One region of the Gorillibacterium sp. sgz306347 genome, then DNA from elsewhere that is predicted to be linked to it. Evidence: predicted binding sites of a transcription regulator. Region 1 holds the regulator's gene; each other region holds the start of a gene.
The links. The regulator LexA, encoded in region 1, represses DNA repair genes until DNA is damaged. The targets are predictions, from matches to a motif close to CGAACATATGTTCG.
Positions count from the first base shown of each region.

Region 1 (4,088 bases):
ATGCTCCACAGCGTATCCCCGGGTCCGACATCGATCAGCTTTACGGATGCTTTCTCTTCCAGGTTTATCGCAACAGAGGAGTCCGAACCTGTGTTCGTCCCCTTGGCAGAATCTACTCCTACCGCATAAGCTTTAAGCAAAAAGCCGGAGAAAAAGGTCACCGCTACGAGCATAGCGAAAACTACAGCCATCAGTTTATACTTGGGTCCAGCGGTCAAGCGGCGGGAAAAATCCGGCTTGGCAGCCGGCATATTCATCTTTTGTTTACCGGTATTTTCATTATGTAAACTACTCGTCCGATTATTGCCCCAATAAACGATGACCGAATTCATATCAAGCCCTCCCAAACATTTGTTCTGCTTTTACTATAAAGCGAACATACGTTCATGTCAACAGAAAAAGCGAACAAATGTTTGTTCTTGTGCGAACGGACTCGAACTTATGTTTGTACGAACTCCGGTTCTATGTTATAATTTGCTTACATTTCCTATGATGGAGTGATTCAATTGACGAAATTATCCGGCCGCCAGCAGGCCATTCTTGAATTTATCCGCAACGAAGTCCGGGTAAAGGGATATCCGCCTTCCGTCCGGGAGATTGGGGAAGCCGTCGGTCTCGCTTCCAGCTCCACGGTACACGGTCACCTGGACCGCCTGGAAAAGAAAGGCCTGATTCGCCGCGACCCGACCAAACCCCGGGCCATCGAGCTGCTTGGCGGCGGAGAAGAGACCGAAACGGTGTTCTCCTTTGCCGTATCCCGCGTTCCGCTGATCGGCAAAGTGACGGCCGGCATGCCCATTACTGCAACCGAGAATATCGAAGACTATTTCCCTCTCCCCTCTCATTATGTCGGGGACCATACCGTCTTTATGCTGACGGTCGAAGGCGACAGCATGATCAACGCCGGCATCCACAGCGGCGACTATGTGATCGTTCGCCAGCAGCAAACCGCCAACAACGGCGACATTGTCGTTGCCATGACGGAAGACGATGAAGCAACGGTTAAAACCTTCTATAAGGAACGGGACCACATCCGGCTGCAGCCGCAGAACGATACGATGGCCCCCATTATTCTTCCCAACGTATCCATTCTCGGCAAGGTTGTCGGCGTATTCCGGGATATTCATTAATCCATTCCGGGTACGGCATAGCAAAACCCTCGCGTCCATCCGGCGCGAGGGTTTTGCTTTGTTCCTTTGGTTTTCAACCGTCTCTGTCAGCGCGCTTCCCTCAGGTCCTTGACCCGGACATTGGCGCTGAACAGCGAGCCTTCGCTGCTGACCTTGAAGGAGGGGTATCGCTCCTCCGCCTCCAGCCGCATCGTTTCGTCAAACTGCCCTTGCTGCTGCCGGTCCACGTAGAAGAGAAAAGGATCGTCCTGCACCTTGATGTCGGTGCTATTCGGAGCATCCAGCAGCTGGAGCACGAGCACGCCATTGCAGCCGCAATCTTCGGTGTCGTAATACAGCTTGAAGCAGCCTTTTCCGCCGCCCAGATGCTCCCTTAACCGGTTCTCCGTCAGCTCGTTCAGCGTGATCTTCATGCTTTGCTCCTCCTCCCGTTCCCGATCCTACAGGAAAAGCTTTACTTCCCCGTTTTCTTCCTTCACCACATAGGTCTGCACTTGCCCCTGATCGGGCGCTTGAACAAGACCTGTGGCCAAATCGATTTTCCAATCGTAAAGCGGATCATAAATGTACCGGCCGGAAACAATGGCTTCCGTCAAGGTGCCGCCTTTCGGATGCGGACTGGCATTGTCGATGGCGAACAGCTCCTTGTCGGAGGTGCGGAAAACCGCCAAAACCCGGTCCTCCACCTGCACCGTTCTCCCGATCCGGGACGGAAACGCCTCGCTTTTGCCGATGAAAATGCCGTTTGCCTGCTGCGTCATGAGCCTGAAGCACTCCCTTCTATGATTACCCGGCCTGCCGGACCGGAATCCTCAAAGCTGCGGTTGAACCACTTCAAAATATGCCGACCGGGCTTTATCGTCGGCCAGTACCTTTTTCCACGGGTCCTCTACTTTCTGCAGCGCGAACTCAATGCGCGCTTTCAGGGCTGCGCGGTTGTCGGTGTCTTCCACGACCGCCTGCTTGATCGCGTCCAGACCGATCCGTTCCACCCATTCCGAGGTCCGCTCCAGATACTTGCCGGTCTCCCGGTAATGCTGCATGACGGCTGCCACTACGTCCACCAGTTCACCGTCCGTCTTCACCTTGCACAAGGAATCGGCCAATCGGGGCTTGATGCCCCCGTTGCCGCCGACAAAGATTTCCCAGCCGCCGTCGTTGCCGACGATTCCGATGTCTTTGGTGCACGATTCCGCACAGTTCCGCGGGCAGGCGTTAACCGCCATTTTGAACTTCGCCGGGAAGTCCAGCCGTTCAAACTTGCGTTCCAGCAGCTCGCCCATGGCCATGGAGTCCACCGTACCGAACCGGCACAAAGGCGCGCCGACGCATGTTTTCACCGTGCGCAGCGATTTGGCATAGGCATAGCCGGAAGGCATATCCAGCTCCTCCCACACCTTCGGCAGATCCTCCTTGCGGACGCCGACCAGGTCGAGGCGCTGTCCTCCTGTTACCTTAACCACTTTGATGTTGTATTTCAAGGATACGTCGGCAATTTTCTTCAAATCCTCCGGCGTTGTAACCCCGCCGTACATCCGGGGAACGACGGTATACGTGCCGTCCTTCTGAATGTTGGCGTTCAGGCGTTCGTTGACGAAACGGGATTCCTTTTCGTCCACATACGTGTCGGGATAGAGCATGGTCAGATAATAGTTCAGCGCCGGACGGCATTTGGAGCAGCCCTCTTCGTTTTTCCAGCCGAGGCCGCGCATGGCTTCGCGGATCGTCCTGAAGCCTTGGCCGCGAATCCCTTCAACCACTTCGTCCCGGTTCAGGGTCGTGCAGTCGCAGATGCCCTGCTTTGCGGCAGCGCTGAAGCCGTCGCCGAGAACATACTGCAAAATCTGTTCGACTACCGGCTTGCAGCCTCCGCAGGAGCGCGTCGCGCCGGTGCAGGCCTTGATTTCGTCTACGGTGGTGAGGCCCTGGTTTTGGATGACATCGACGATCGTTTTCTTCGTTACCCCGTTGCAGCCGCAGACGATTTCATCGTCCGCCATGGCTTCGACCGAAGCGCCTTTTCCTTCATGCTTGCAGCCGCTTCCCATCAGTTGGCCGTAAATCTCGTCCGTCATCTCGACGCCCTGGCGCACGTATTTTTGCAGGACGGCGGAATCCGTCACATCGCCGAAAAGAACGGTACCGACAATTTTGTTATCGCGAAGCAATATTTTCTTGTAGGTCCGTTTCCACTGGTCCTTCGCCGCGATGACCGTATGCTCGGGAGCGGTCAAAAACTCGCCTGCGGAGAACACATCCACGCCCGAAATCTTTAGCTTCGTTGACACAATCGAGCCTTGGTAGCCTTCGGTTTCCGCGCCGGCCAAATGTTTGGCCAATACGGTACCCTGCTCGAACAAAGGAGCGACCAGTCCGTAACAAACGCCGCGGTGCTCGACGCATTCTCCGACGGCATAGACGTCCTCCAGCGAGGTCCGCATAAGATCGTCGACCAGAATGCCGCGCTTGGCTTCAATCCCGCTTTGCACGGCCACCTGAACGTTGGGCTTGATCCCGACCGCCATCACGACCAGCTCGGCCGGAAGCTCCCCGCCGTCGGCAAACCGAAGGCCTTGTACCCGTTGGTCGCCGTAAAGCTCTGCGGTTTGCTTGCCCATCGCAAATTTGATGCCCTGCCGTTCCAGCTCTTCCTTCAACATGGCGGAGGCTTCCGGGTCGAGCTGGCGCTCCATCAGATCTTCCATCAAGTGGACGACGGTGACGTCCATTCCCAGGTTGACCAAGCCTTTGGCGGCTTCCAGGCCGAGCAGCCCGCCGCCGATAACGGCGGCCGTCTTATAGGTTTTGGCCGCTTCCAGCATGGCCGTGCAATCCGCAATGCTGCGGAAGCCGATAACGCCGTCCAGATCATGACCGGGGACCGGAAGAATAAACGATTGCGAGCCGGTTGCGAGAAGGGCCAGATCGTAAGGAATGGACAGCCCTCCGTCGGTGCGG
Region 1 covers NZ_JCAPET010000006.1:114,151-118,238, forward strand. The annotation lists gene AC6I6H_RS05555 (LysM peptidoglycan-binding domain-containing protein) at 1-332, opposite strand, end outside; gene lexA (transcriptional repressor LexA) at 507-1,130, shown strand; gene AC6I6H_RS05565 (iron-sulfur cluster biosynthesis family protein) at 1,217-1,543, opposite strand; gene nirD (nitrite reductase small subunit NirD) at 1,571-1,891, opposite strand; gene nirB (nitrite reductase large subunit NirB) at 1,943-4,088, opposite strand, start outside.

Region 2 (4,088 bases), on a different contig from region 1:
GTACCCTTGAACTGCTGGGCGAGCAGAAGGGCCATCGCCGCCCCCGCCGAATCCCCGGCCAAAATGACCGGCCCTTCCGTACGGCCGCGCAGAAATGCATAAAAGCCCTTCATCAGAAGGGACATCTCTTCCGCGTTCGCCGCAGGCAGGGTCGGATAATTGGGCACCGTCACCCGAAAGCCGGTCAGCTCCGACAGCGCGCGGGCGAAGCCGAAATGCGGGGGAAGAATTTCTTCTATATAAGCGCCGCCGTGAAAATAAAGCAGCGACCCCTGCACGTTTCCATGCCCCGTCGTAAAATAATCCATTTCCCATGCGTCATCGTTCACAAAGGTTTCCGTGACAAATCCGGGCTGCTCCCGGTTCAGCGCGGGATAAGGAAGCAAGGTGGCCAGATAACTGCGAATGGCGTCCGGGCTCTCCCATTTCTCGTTGAACTTCTCTTCTCTCAGCTGTCGTTTGATCTCCGCACTTTCCAGGCTTGCCACGTGGTTCATCACTCTTTTTTAGTAGGGTTTCTCTCAGTATATGGGCTTAAGCCTCCGATTACAAACCTCTCATTTGAAAAATCCCCGAATTTTGTCATGACCTAGCGAAAAAAATCACAAGAAAAAAGCACCGCTCGCGGTGCCTTTTCCGTGAAACCGTTTCAATTCCTTTGCTGCAGCGCGAGCCGGATGCCAAGTCCCAAATACAGGGTGCCGACGGCTTTTCCCTGCCAGCGGGCAAAGCCCCGGTGCCGGGTCAACCAGCCCGCGAGGGAGCCGGCGATCAAAGCCACCATCAGGGTGTACAGCAGGCTCAGCACCACGAACGTGACGCCGAGCACAACAAGCTGGGCCGTGACGTTTCCCTTTTCCGGATGAACGAACTGCGGCAGGAATGAGAGGAAAAAGAGCGCCGTCTTCGGGTTCAGCACCTCGGTCAAAACGGCCTGGCGGACGGTTTTTCCCGGCTCCGCCTTGCGGGCGGCCGGCAGATCGAACGGCCCCGTCCGTTCCAGGAAGGCCCGGACGCCCAGGTAAACCAGGTAAAGCGCACCCATGTATTTGATGATCTCAAACGCCAGCGCCGAGGTCATCAGAATGGCCGAAAGGCCCAGCACGGAGGCCATCGTGTGAATAAAGTCTCCTCCGGCGATTCCGATCGCGGTGTAGACGCCGCTGCGTCTGCCGCCGCTCACGCTTTGACCCAGCGTCAGCATCACCGCGGGGCCCGGAATCAAAAACAACGTCAATACAACCGCCAAAAAAGCAAGCATGCCCCCACCCGGATTCCTGTAAGATTTCTTCCATTTTACTGAATTTCATCCGCTTCATCCACATCATCTCGATAAAGCAGACAAGAACATATGTTCTGTGGTACACTTTTGGAAAAGGAGGGGTTGCGGGTGGAACTGATCGACAAACTGGCCATCTTGACGGATTCGGCCAAATACGATGTGGCCTGCACGTCCAGCGGCTCGGACCGGGCCGGCAAGGCGGGCAGCCTGGGCAGCGCGACGCCGGTGGGCATCTGCCACAGCTTCTCGGCGGACGGCCGCTGCATCTCCCTTTTAAAGGTGCTGATGACGAATTACTGCGTGTATGACTGCGCCTACTGCGTCAACCGGAAATCGAACGATACGCGGAGGGCCGCTTTTACGCCGCGGGAGCTCGCCGATTTGACCATTCAATTTTACCGCCGCAATTACATAGAAGGGCTGTTTCTCAGCTCGGGGATCATGCGGGACCCCGACTACACCACCGAACGGCTGATCAAAACGCTGGAGCTGCTGCGGGAGGAGTACCGGTTCAACGGCTACATCCACGTCAAAGCGATACCCGGCGCGGACAGCGCCCTGCTGAGCCGGCTCGGGATGCTGGCCGACCGGATGAGCGTCAACATCGAGCTCCCCTCCCGGGAGAGCCTGACGCTGCTCGCGCCCGACAAATCGAAGGAATCGATTCTGCGCCCGATGGGCCTCATCCGGGAGAAGATCCGGGAGACGAGCACCGAGCTGGTCAAATACAGGCACGCGCCCAAATTCGCCCCCGCCGGGCAGAGTACGCAGCTGATCGTAGGCGCAACGCCGGACACGGACTACAAGATCCTCAACCTTACGGAGGGACTGTACCGCAACTACAAGCTGAAGCGGGTGTTTTTCTCGGCTTACATGCCGGTGGTGGAGCATTCGCTGCTGCCGACGCCGGACATCAAGCCGCCGCTTTTGCGCGAGCACCGGCTGTACCAGGCGGATTGGCTGCTGCGGTTTTACGGCTTTGAAGCGAAGGAGCTGCTGGACGAGCGCAACCCGAATTTCAACCCGCTCCTCGATCCCAAATGCAACTGGGCGATTCATCACATGGAGCAGTTCCCGGTCGAGATCAACCGGGCGCCCTACGAGATGCTGCTGCGCGTTCCCGGCATCGGGGTGCGGAGCGCAAAGCGCATCCTGGCGGCGCGCCGGGCCGGAACGCTTGATTTTCCGGCGCTGAAGAAGCTTGGCGTCGTGCTCAAGCGCGCGCAGTATTTCATCACGTGCAAAGGCAAGCCGCTGGAGGGCCTGCGCGTCAAGGAGAGCACCGTTCTGCGCGCGCTCGTCTCCGAACAGGGCCTGCGGATGCTGGAACGGCCGCAGCATGAGCAGATGACGTTTTTCGACGACCCTGCGCTGATGAAGGAGAATGTGATCCAATGCCTTACCGGACAGATATAGCCTACGAATATGACGGCAGCTTTGAAGGCTGGCTGTGCTGTGTGTTTGAAAGCTACCGGCGGAAGGAAATCCCGCTTGCCATCCGCACGCGGGAGGACGAACCCGAGCTGCATCTGTACCCCGTCCGCCCGATCGCAACCGATCCCGCGAAGGCGGACCGGGTTTACCGGTCGATCCCGGGCAAACTATCGGCCGAAGCGCTCGAGCTGGTGGAGCGGGGATGGCTGGCGGACGTCGCGGAGCGAGAGCTTTTGCTGCTGCGTTTCCTCCGCCTGGGCTTTACGCACGGACGCAGGGTCATGGACATGCTCGCGGACGACACCGTGGCCGCGCTCCACAAAGCGGTCCGCCACCTGAACTCGGAAAGCCACCATTATACCGGCTTTCTCCGTTTTTCCGCATACGGCAAGGTTCTGGTGGCGGTAATCGAGCCAAAGAACCACGTGCTGCCGCTGATCAAGGATCATTTTTGCGACCGGTTCCGGGACGAGGCGTTTCTCATCTACGACAAAACGCACGGAGCCGCCCTTGCCTACCGGCCGGGGGAAGCGCGGTTGTTCGAGCTGGACGAGCTCACCCTGCCGGAAGCCGATGCGGAGGAGGAGAAATTCCGGCGGCTGTGGCAACGGTTTTACGATTCGGTCGCCATCTCCGGCCGGCTCAATCCCCGGCTGCGCATGTCGCATATGCCGAAGCGCTTCTGGAAGCACCTGACGGAATTCCAGGGGAGCCCGGAGGATTATTCTCCGCCCGCGGCGGGGCATTCCCGCGCGGCCGAAAGGCCGGCGCGTTTAACGGATTGAGCCGGACTTCAAGAGCAAAAAAAGACGTACCGGCATTGCCCGTTATATTTACGAAATGTTCGGCGATTGATGTGAAGAGCGACGAGGCGGCGGAGCGATTCCCCTTTTTTATATAGCAAACCAAAACATCCGGGCGCTGCGCCCGGATGTTTGCGTGTGGCATGCTTTTCCCCCGCGCGCTCATATACTTGATCTGAACCGAGCGGAACCGTCGGCTGCTGTGGAAAAGTGAAGCGACCGCAGCGCCGCTCTCTTTCCGTTTGATGAGCCCAGGGATACCCCTTGCCGGACGCCGCATTGCCTCCGGCGCTTTGTCTGCTATAATCTTTGCTAAAGGGTGATGAAAACATGGATGCCATGAGCTTTAAAGCATTTGCCATAGCAAACGAAATCGATTTGAACAAAATCGCCAGCGATTGCGGCATTCCCAAAAAGTACACGTGGGAAGAGCCGTTGATCCTGCAAGGGGATATTCTGAAAACCATCCTCAAAAAGGAGATCGCCGAGCTGCAGCAGGTGCTCGTTTTCTCGTTCGGCAGCGTGGTGTTCATCAACCACACGGACGCCGGCGAAATCAGCGACTTTTT
Region 2 covers NZ_JCAPET010000040.1:20,794-24,881, forward strand. The annotation lists gene AC6I6H_RS17910 (alpha/beta hydrolase fold domain-containing protein) at 1-488, opposite strand, end outside; gene AC6I6H_RS17915 (LysE family translocator) at 650-1,261, opposite strand; gene AC6I6H_RS17920 (putative DNA modification/repair radical SAM protein) at 1,391-2,698, shown strand; gene AC6I6H_RS17925 (TIGR03915 family putative DNA repair protein) at 2,677-3,501, shown strand; gene AC6I6H_RS17930 (RMD1 family protein) at 3,850-4,088, shown strand, end outside.
Region 2: a site for LexA is predicted at 1,345-1,358, ahead of AC6I6H_RS17920 (putative DNA modification/repair radical SAM protein). Genes of this name have one in related genera too.

Region 3 (4,088 bases), on a different contig from region 1:
GCGCCGGACTGCGCGTTCGGGACGGGGTTCCGGTCGCTGTTGGTTTTGAGAGGCCGGAACGAACTCCATCGGACGCCTCTCAAAACCAAAGGCGAACGCTGCCGCTCCTGCACCCCGTTCCCGACGCTCCGTCCTGCTTTTCGCCGCGTTGTTGGCGTGACCGCCGCGTTCCAGTTCGGCTCTGCCGAGGGAACGCTTCATGATCTGCTCGCGCTCAAGCGAAAACCTTTCGGCGGCGAAGCGCCGGACTGCGCGTTCGGGACGGGGTTCCGGTCGCTGTTGGTTATGAGAGGCCGGAATGAACTCCATCGGAGGCCTCTCATAACCAAAGGCGAACGCTGCCGCTCCTGCACCCCGTTCCCGACGCTCCGTCCTGCTTTTCGCCGGGCAAACATGCCGGGGCAGCGAAAGCCGGGAAAAGTCCCGGCTCCGCTGCCCTCGTTCCGCCTGCGCCGCCGCACCGGAAAGCTTCCGGCCGCCGTCAGTCCGCGGCCTTCAGCTCCAGCACCGCGTCGCGCAGCTCGGCCGCCCGCTCGAATTGCAGGTTCTTGGCCGCTTCCTTCATTTCCTTCTCCAGCCGCTCGATCACGGTTTGCCGGTCGCGCTTGGACATCTTGCCGCCTTCCTTGAAGTTCGACAGGTAATCGCTCTTCTGCTCGGCGACCTTCGTCGCTTCGATGACATCGCGCACCCGCTTGCGGATCGTGGTCGGCGTGATGCCGTGTTGTTCGTTGAACGCCATCTGGATCGAACGGCGCCGTTCGGTTTCCTTGATGGCGCGGTCCATCGAATCGGTGATCTTGTCGCCGTACATCAGGACCATGCCCTCCGAGTTCCGCGCCGCCCGCCCGATCGTCTGGATCAGCGAACGGTCGGAGCGCAGGAAGCCTTCCTTGTCGGCATCGAGAATCGCCACAAGCGAAACCTCCGGCAGGTCCAGGCCCTCCCGGAGCAGGTTGATCCCGACGAGCACGTGGAAGGTGCCAAGCCGCAGGTCGCGCAAGATCTGCATCCGCTCCAGCGTTTTGATGTCCGAGTGCAGGTAGCGGACCTTGATCCCGATTTCCTTCAGGTAATCGGTCAAGTCCTCGGCCATCTTCTTGGTCAGCGTCGTCACCAGGACCCGCTCGTCCTTGGCGATCCGGTCGCGGATTTCCCCGATCAGATCGTCGATCTGGCCTTTGGTCGGCCGCACCTCGATCAGCGGATCGAGCAGGCCGGTCGGGCGGATGATCTGCTCCACCATTTCCGGGCAGTGCTCCAGCTCGTACGGCCCCGGTGTCGCTGAAACGTAGATGATCTGGTTGAACTTCTGCTCGAACTCGTCGAACCGCAGGGGGCGGTTATCGAGCGCCGAGGGCAGACGGAAGCCATGCTCCACCAGCACCTCCTTGCGCGCGCGGTCACCGTTGTACATGCCGCGGATCTGCGGCAGCGTAACGTGCGATTCGTCCACGACGACCAGCATATCGTCGGGGAAATAATCGAACAGCGTGTAAGGTGTCGCACCGCGCTCGCGGAAAGTGAGTGGCCCGGAATAGTTCTCGATCCCGGAGCAAAAGCCCATTTCCAGCATCATTTCAATGTCGTACCGCGTCCGCTGCTCCAGCCGCTGGGCTTCAAGCAGCTTGCCGAGACCGCGCAGCTCCTCCAGCCGCTCTTCCAGCTCGCGCTCGATGTTCACGACGGCCCGCTTCAACGAATCCTCGGCTGTTACAAAGTGGGAAGCCGGAAAGATGGAAATGTGTTCGCGTTCTCCGACGATTTCACCGGTCAACACGTCGATTTCCGTGATCCGCTCGATCTCGTCCCCGAACAGCTCGACGCGAACGGCGTGCTCTCCGCGGGAGGCGGGGAAAATCTCGACCACATCTCCCCGCACCCGGAACGTGCCGCGTACGAAGTTAATGTCGTTGCGCTGGTACTGGATGTCCACCAGCCGGTGCAAAATCTCGTTGCGCGGCTTCTCCATGCCGACCCGAAGAGACATGCGGAGATCCCGGTACTCCATCGGAGAACCGAGACCGTAGATGCAGGAGACGCTGGCCACGATGATGACATCCCGCCGCTCGAAAAGCGAGCTGGTGGCGGAGTGGCGGAGCTTGTCGATTTCCTCGTTGATGCTGGAGTCTTTCTCAATATAGGTATCGGAAGAGGCGATGTATGCTTCCGGTTGATAGTAATCGTAGTAGCTGACGAAGTAGTCGACCGAGTTGTTGGGGAAAAACTCTTTAAATTCGCTGGCGAGCTGCGCCGCCAGAGTCTTGTTGTGGGCGATGACCAGCGTCGGCCGGTTCAGCTTCGCGATCGTTTGGGCGATCGTGAACGTCTTCCCCGTACCGGTCGCACCGAGCAGCGTCTGATGCCGCTTGCCGGACCGCACGCCCTCCACAAGCTCGTCGATGGCTTTGGGCTGGTCCCCTTGAGGCGAAAATTCGGACTTCAGCTCGAACGTCTTGTCGCTCATGATAATGTTGCTCATTGCTTTAACCACCTGCCGATCTAGGAATTCCTCTAACATTTTCCACTTGGGAATCCGATAACTTAACTAACCGTCGAACAGGAAAATAAGAATACATGTTCGATCCATTATACCTTATTTTCCTTCCGCGTTGCAATCTGGCCTTTCATTAAGTGAACGCGGGTACATATCTTACTCTCGAGAACTGGAGTGGACATTGTGGACATTACTACAATTATTGGTCTTCTTTTGGGTCTTCTATCCTTGGTTGGCGGATTTATGCTGGAAGGCGGGCACGTCGAATCCCTGATGATTTACACCGCCGCCATCATTGTGTTCGGCGGCACCTTCGGCGCCGTCATCGTCAGCTTTCCGCTTTCCCATCTCAAAGAGCTTCCCAGCGCCTTCCGCATGGCTTTTGTGGAAAAGAAACGCGACCAGCGCCGGATCATCGAGGAGATCGTCGACATGGCGACCATCGCCCGCCGGGAAGGCGTTCTCGCTTTGGAGCAGCGTGCCCAGGAGCACAAGAACCCGTTTCTGAAGGAAGGGCTGCTGATGGTGGTCGACGGCACCGACCCCGAGTTAACCCGCCAGATTCTGGAGCTGGAAATGGACGCGCTGGAAACAAAGCATGACGGGTACGCCAAAATATTCGAATCCGCCGGCGGCTATGCCCCGACCATCGGGATTATCGGGACGGTGCTCGGTCTGATCCACGTGCTCGGCAACCTGGAGGACCCCGACACGCTCGGACCGAAAATCGCCGTCGCCTTTGCCGCCACCTTGTACGGCGTCGCGAGCGCAAACATCATTTACCTGCCGATAGCCTCCAAAATCAAAATGCGCAGCAAGGAAGCCATTTCCGATAGGGAGCTGATGCTGGAAGGCATCCTCGCCCTGCAGGCGGGCGAAAATCCGCAGCTGATCAAGAAAAAACTGAATTCCTTCCTCCACGACAAGGCCAGAAACAAAAATGAAGCGGGAGCGAGGGCGGAAGCCAATGTCGAGGCGGTCTAGAAAAAGGAAAGAGGCGTCGCACGAAAATCACGAGCGCTGGCTGGTCACTTACTCCGACTTGATCACGCTCCTGCTGGTCTTTTTTGTCGTCATGTATTCCATGAGCAAGGTCGACGTCAGCAAGTACGAGCAATTGTCGCAATCGCTCAGCTTTCAGTTTAACGGCTCGGAGTCCGTGGTCGCGAAAGGAGGCGGCGGTTCCGGCATCATCGGGACTGTAAATCCGGTCCAGGCGGAAGTGAAACCGGAGGAGCCTCAAAGCGACAAGGACAAGCCCAACGTAAACGAGAAGGACGGCGAAGCCGACGCCAAAAAAGAGCAAGACCTTCAGGACCTGCTGAAAACCATTACCCACTATATCCAGGAAAATAACCTGGAGGCTACCGTCTCCGCCGTAGACAGCCAAAGAGGGATTGCGGTTACTCTGAAGGACTACTTCCTGTTTGATCTGGGGCGGGCCGATCTGAAGCCCGGCGCATACCCTGTTTTGGACAAGCTCGCCAGTTTATTCCCGACACTGGACGCGCAGATCAGCATCGAAGGGCATACGGACAACCTGCCGCTCACGAACGGGGCGCTCTACAAGGACAACTGGCGGCTGTCGTCC
Region 3 covers NZ_JCAPET010000014.1:94,157-98,244, reverse strand. The annotation lists gene uvrB (excinuclease ABC subunit UvrB) at 482-2,482, opposite strand; gene AC6I6H_RS10030 (flagellar motor protein) at 2,681-3,481, shown strand; gene AC6I6H_RS10025 (flagellar motor protein MotB) at 3,465-4,088, shown strand, end outside.
Region 3: a site for LexA is predicted at 2,571-2,584, ahead of uvrB (excinuclease ABC subunit UvrB). Genes of this name have one in related genera too.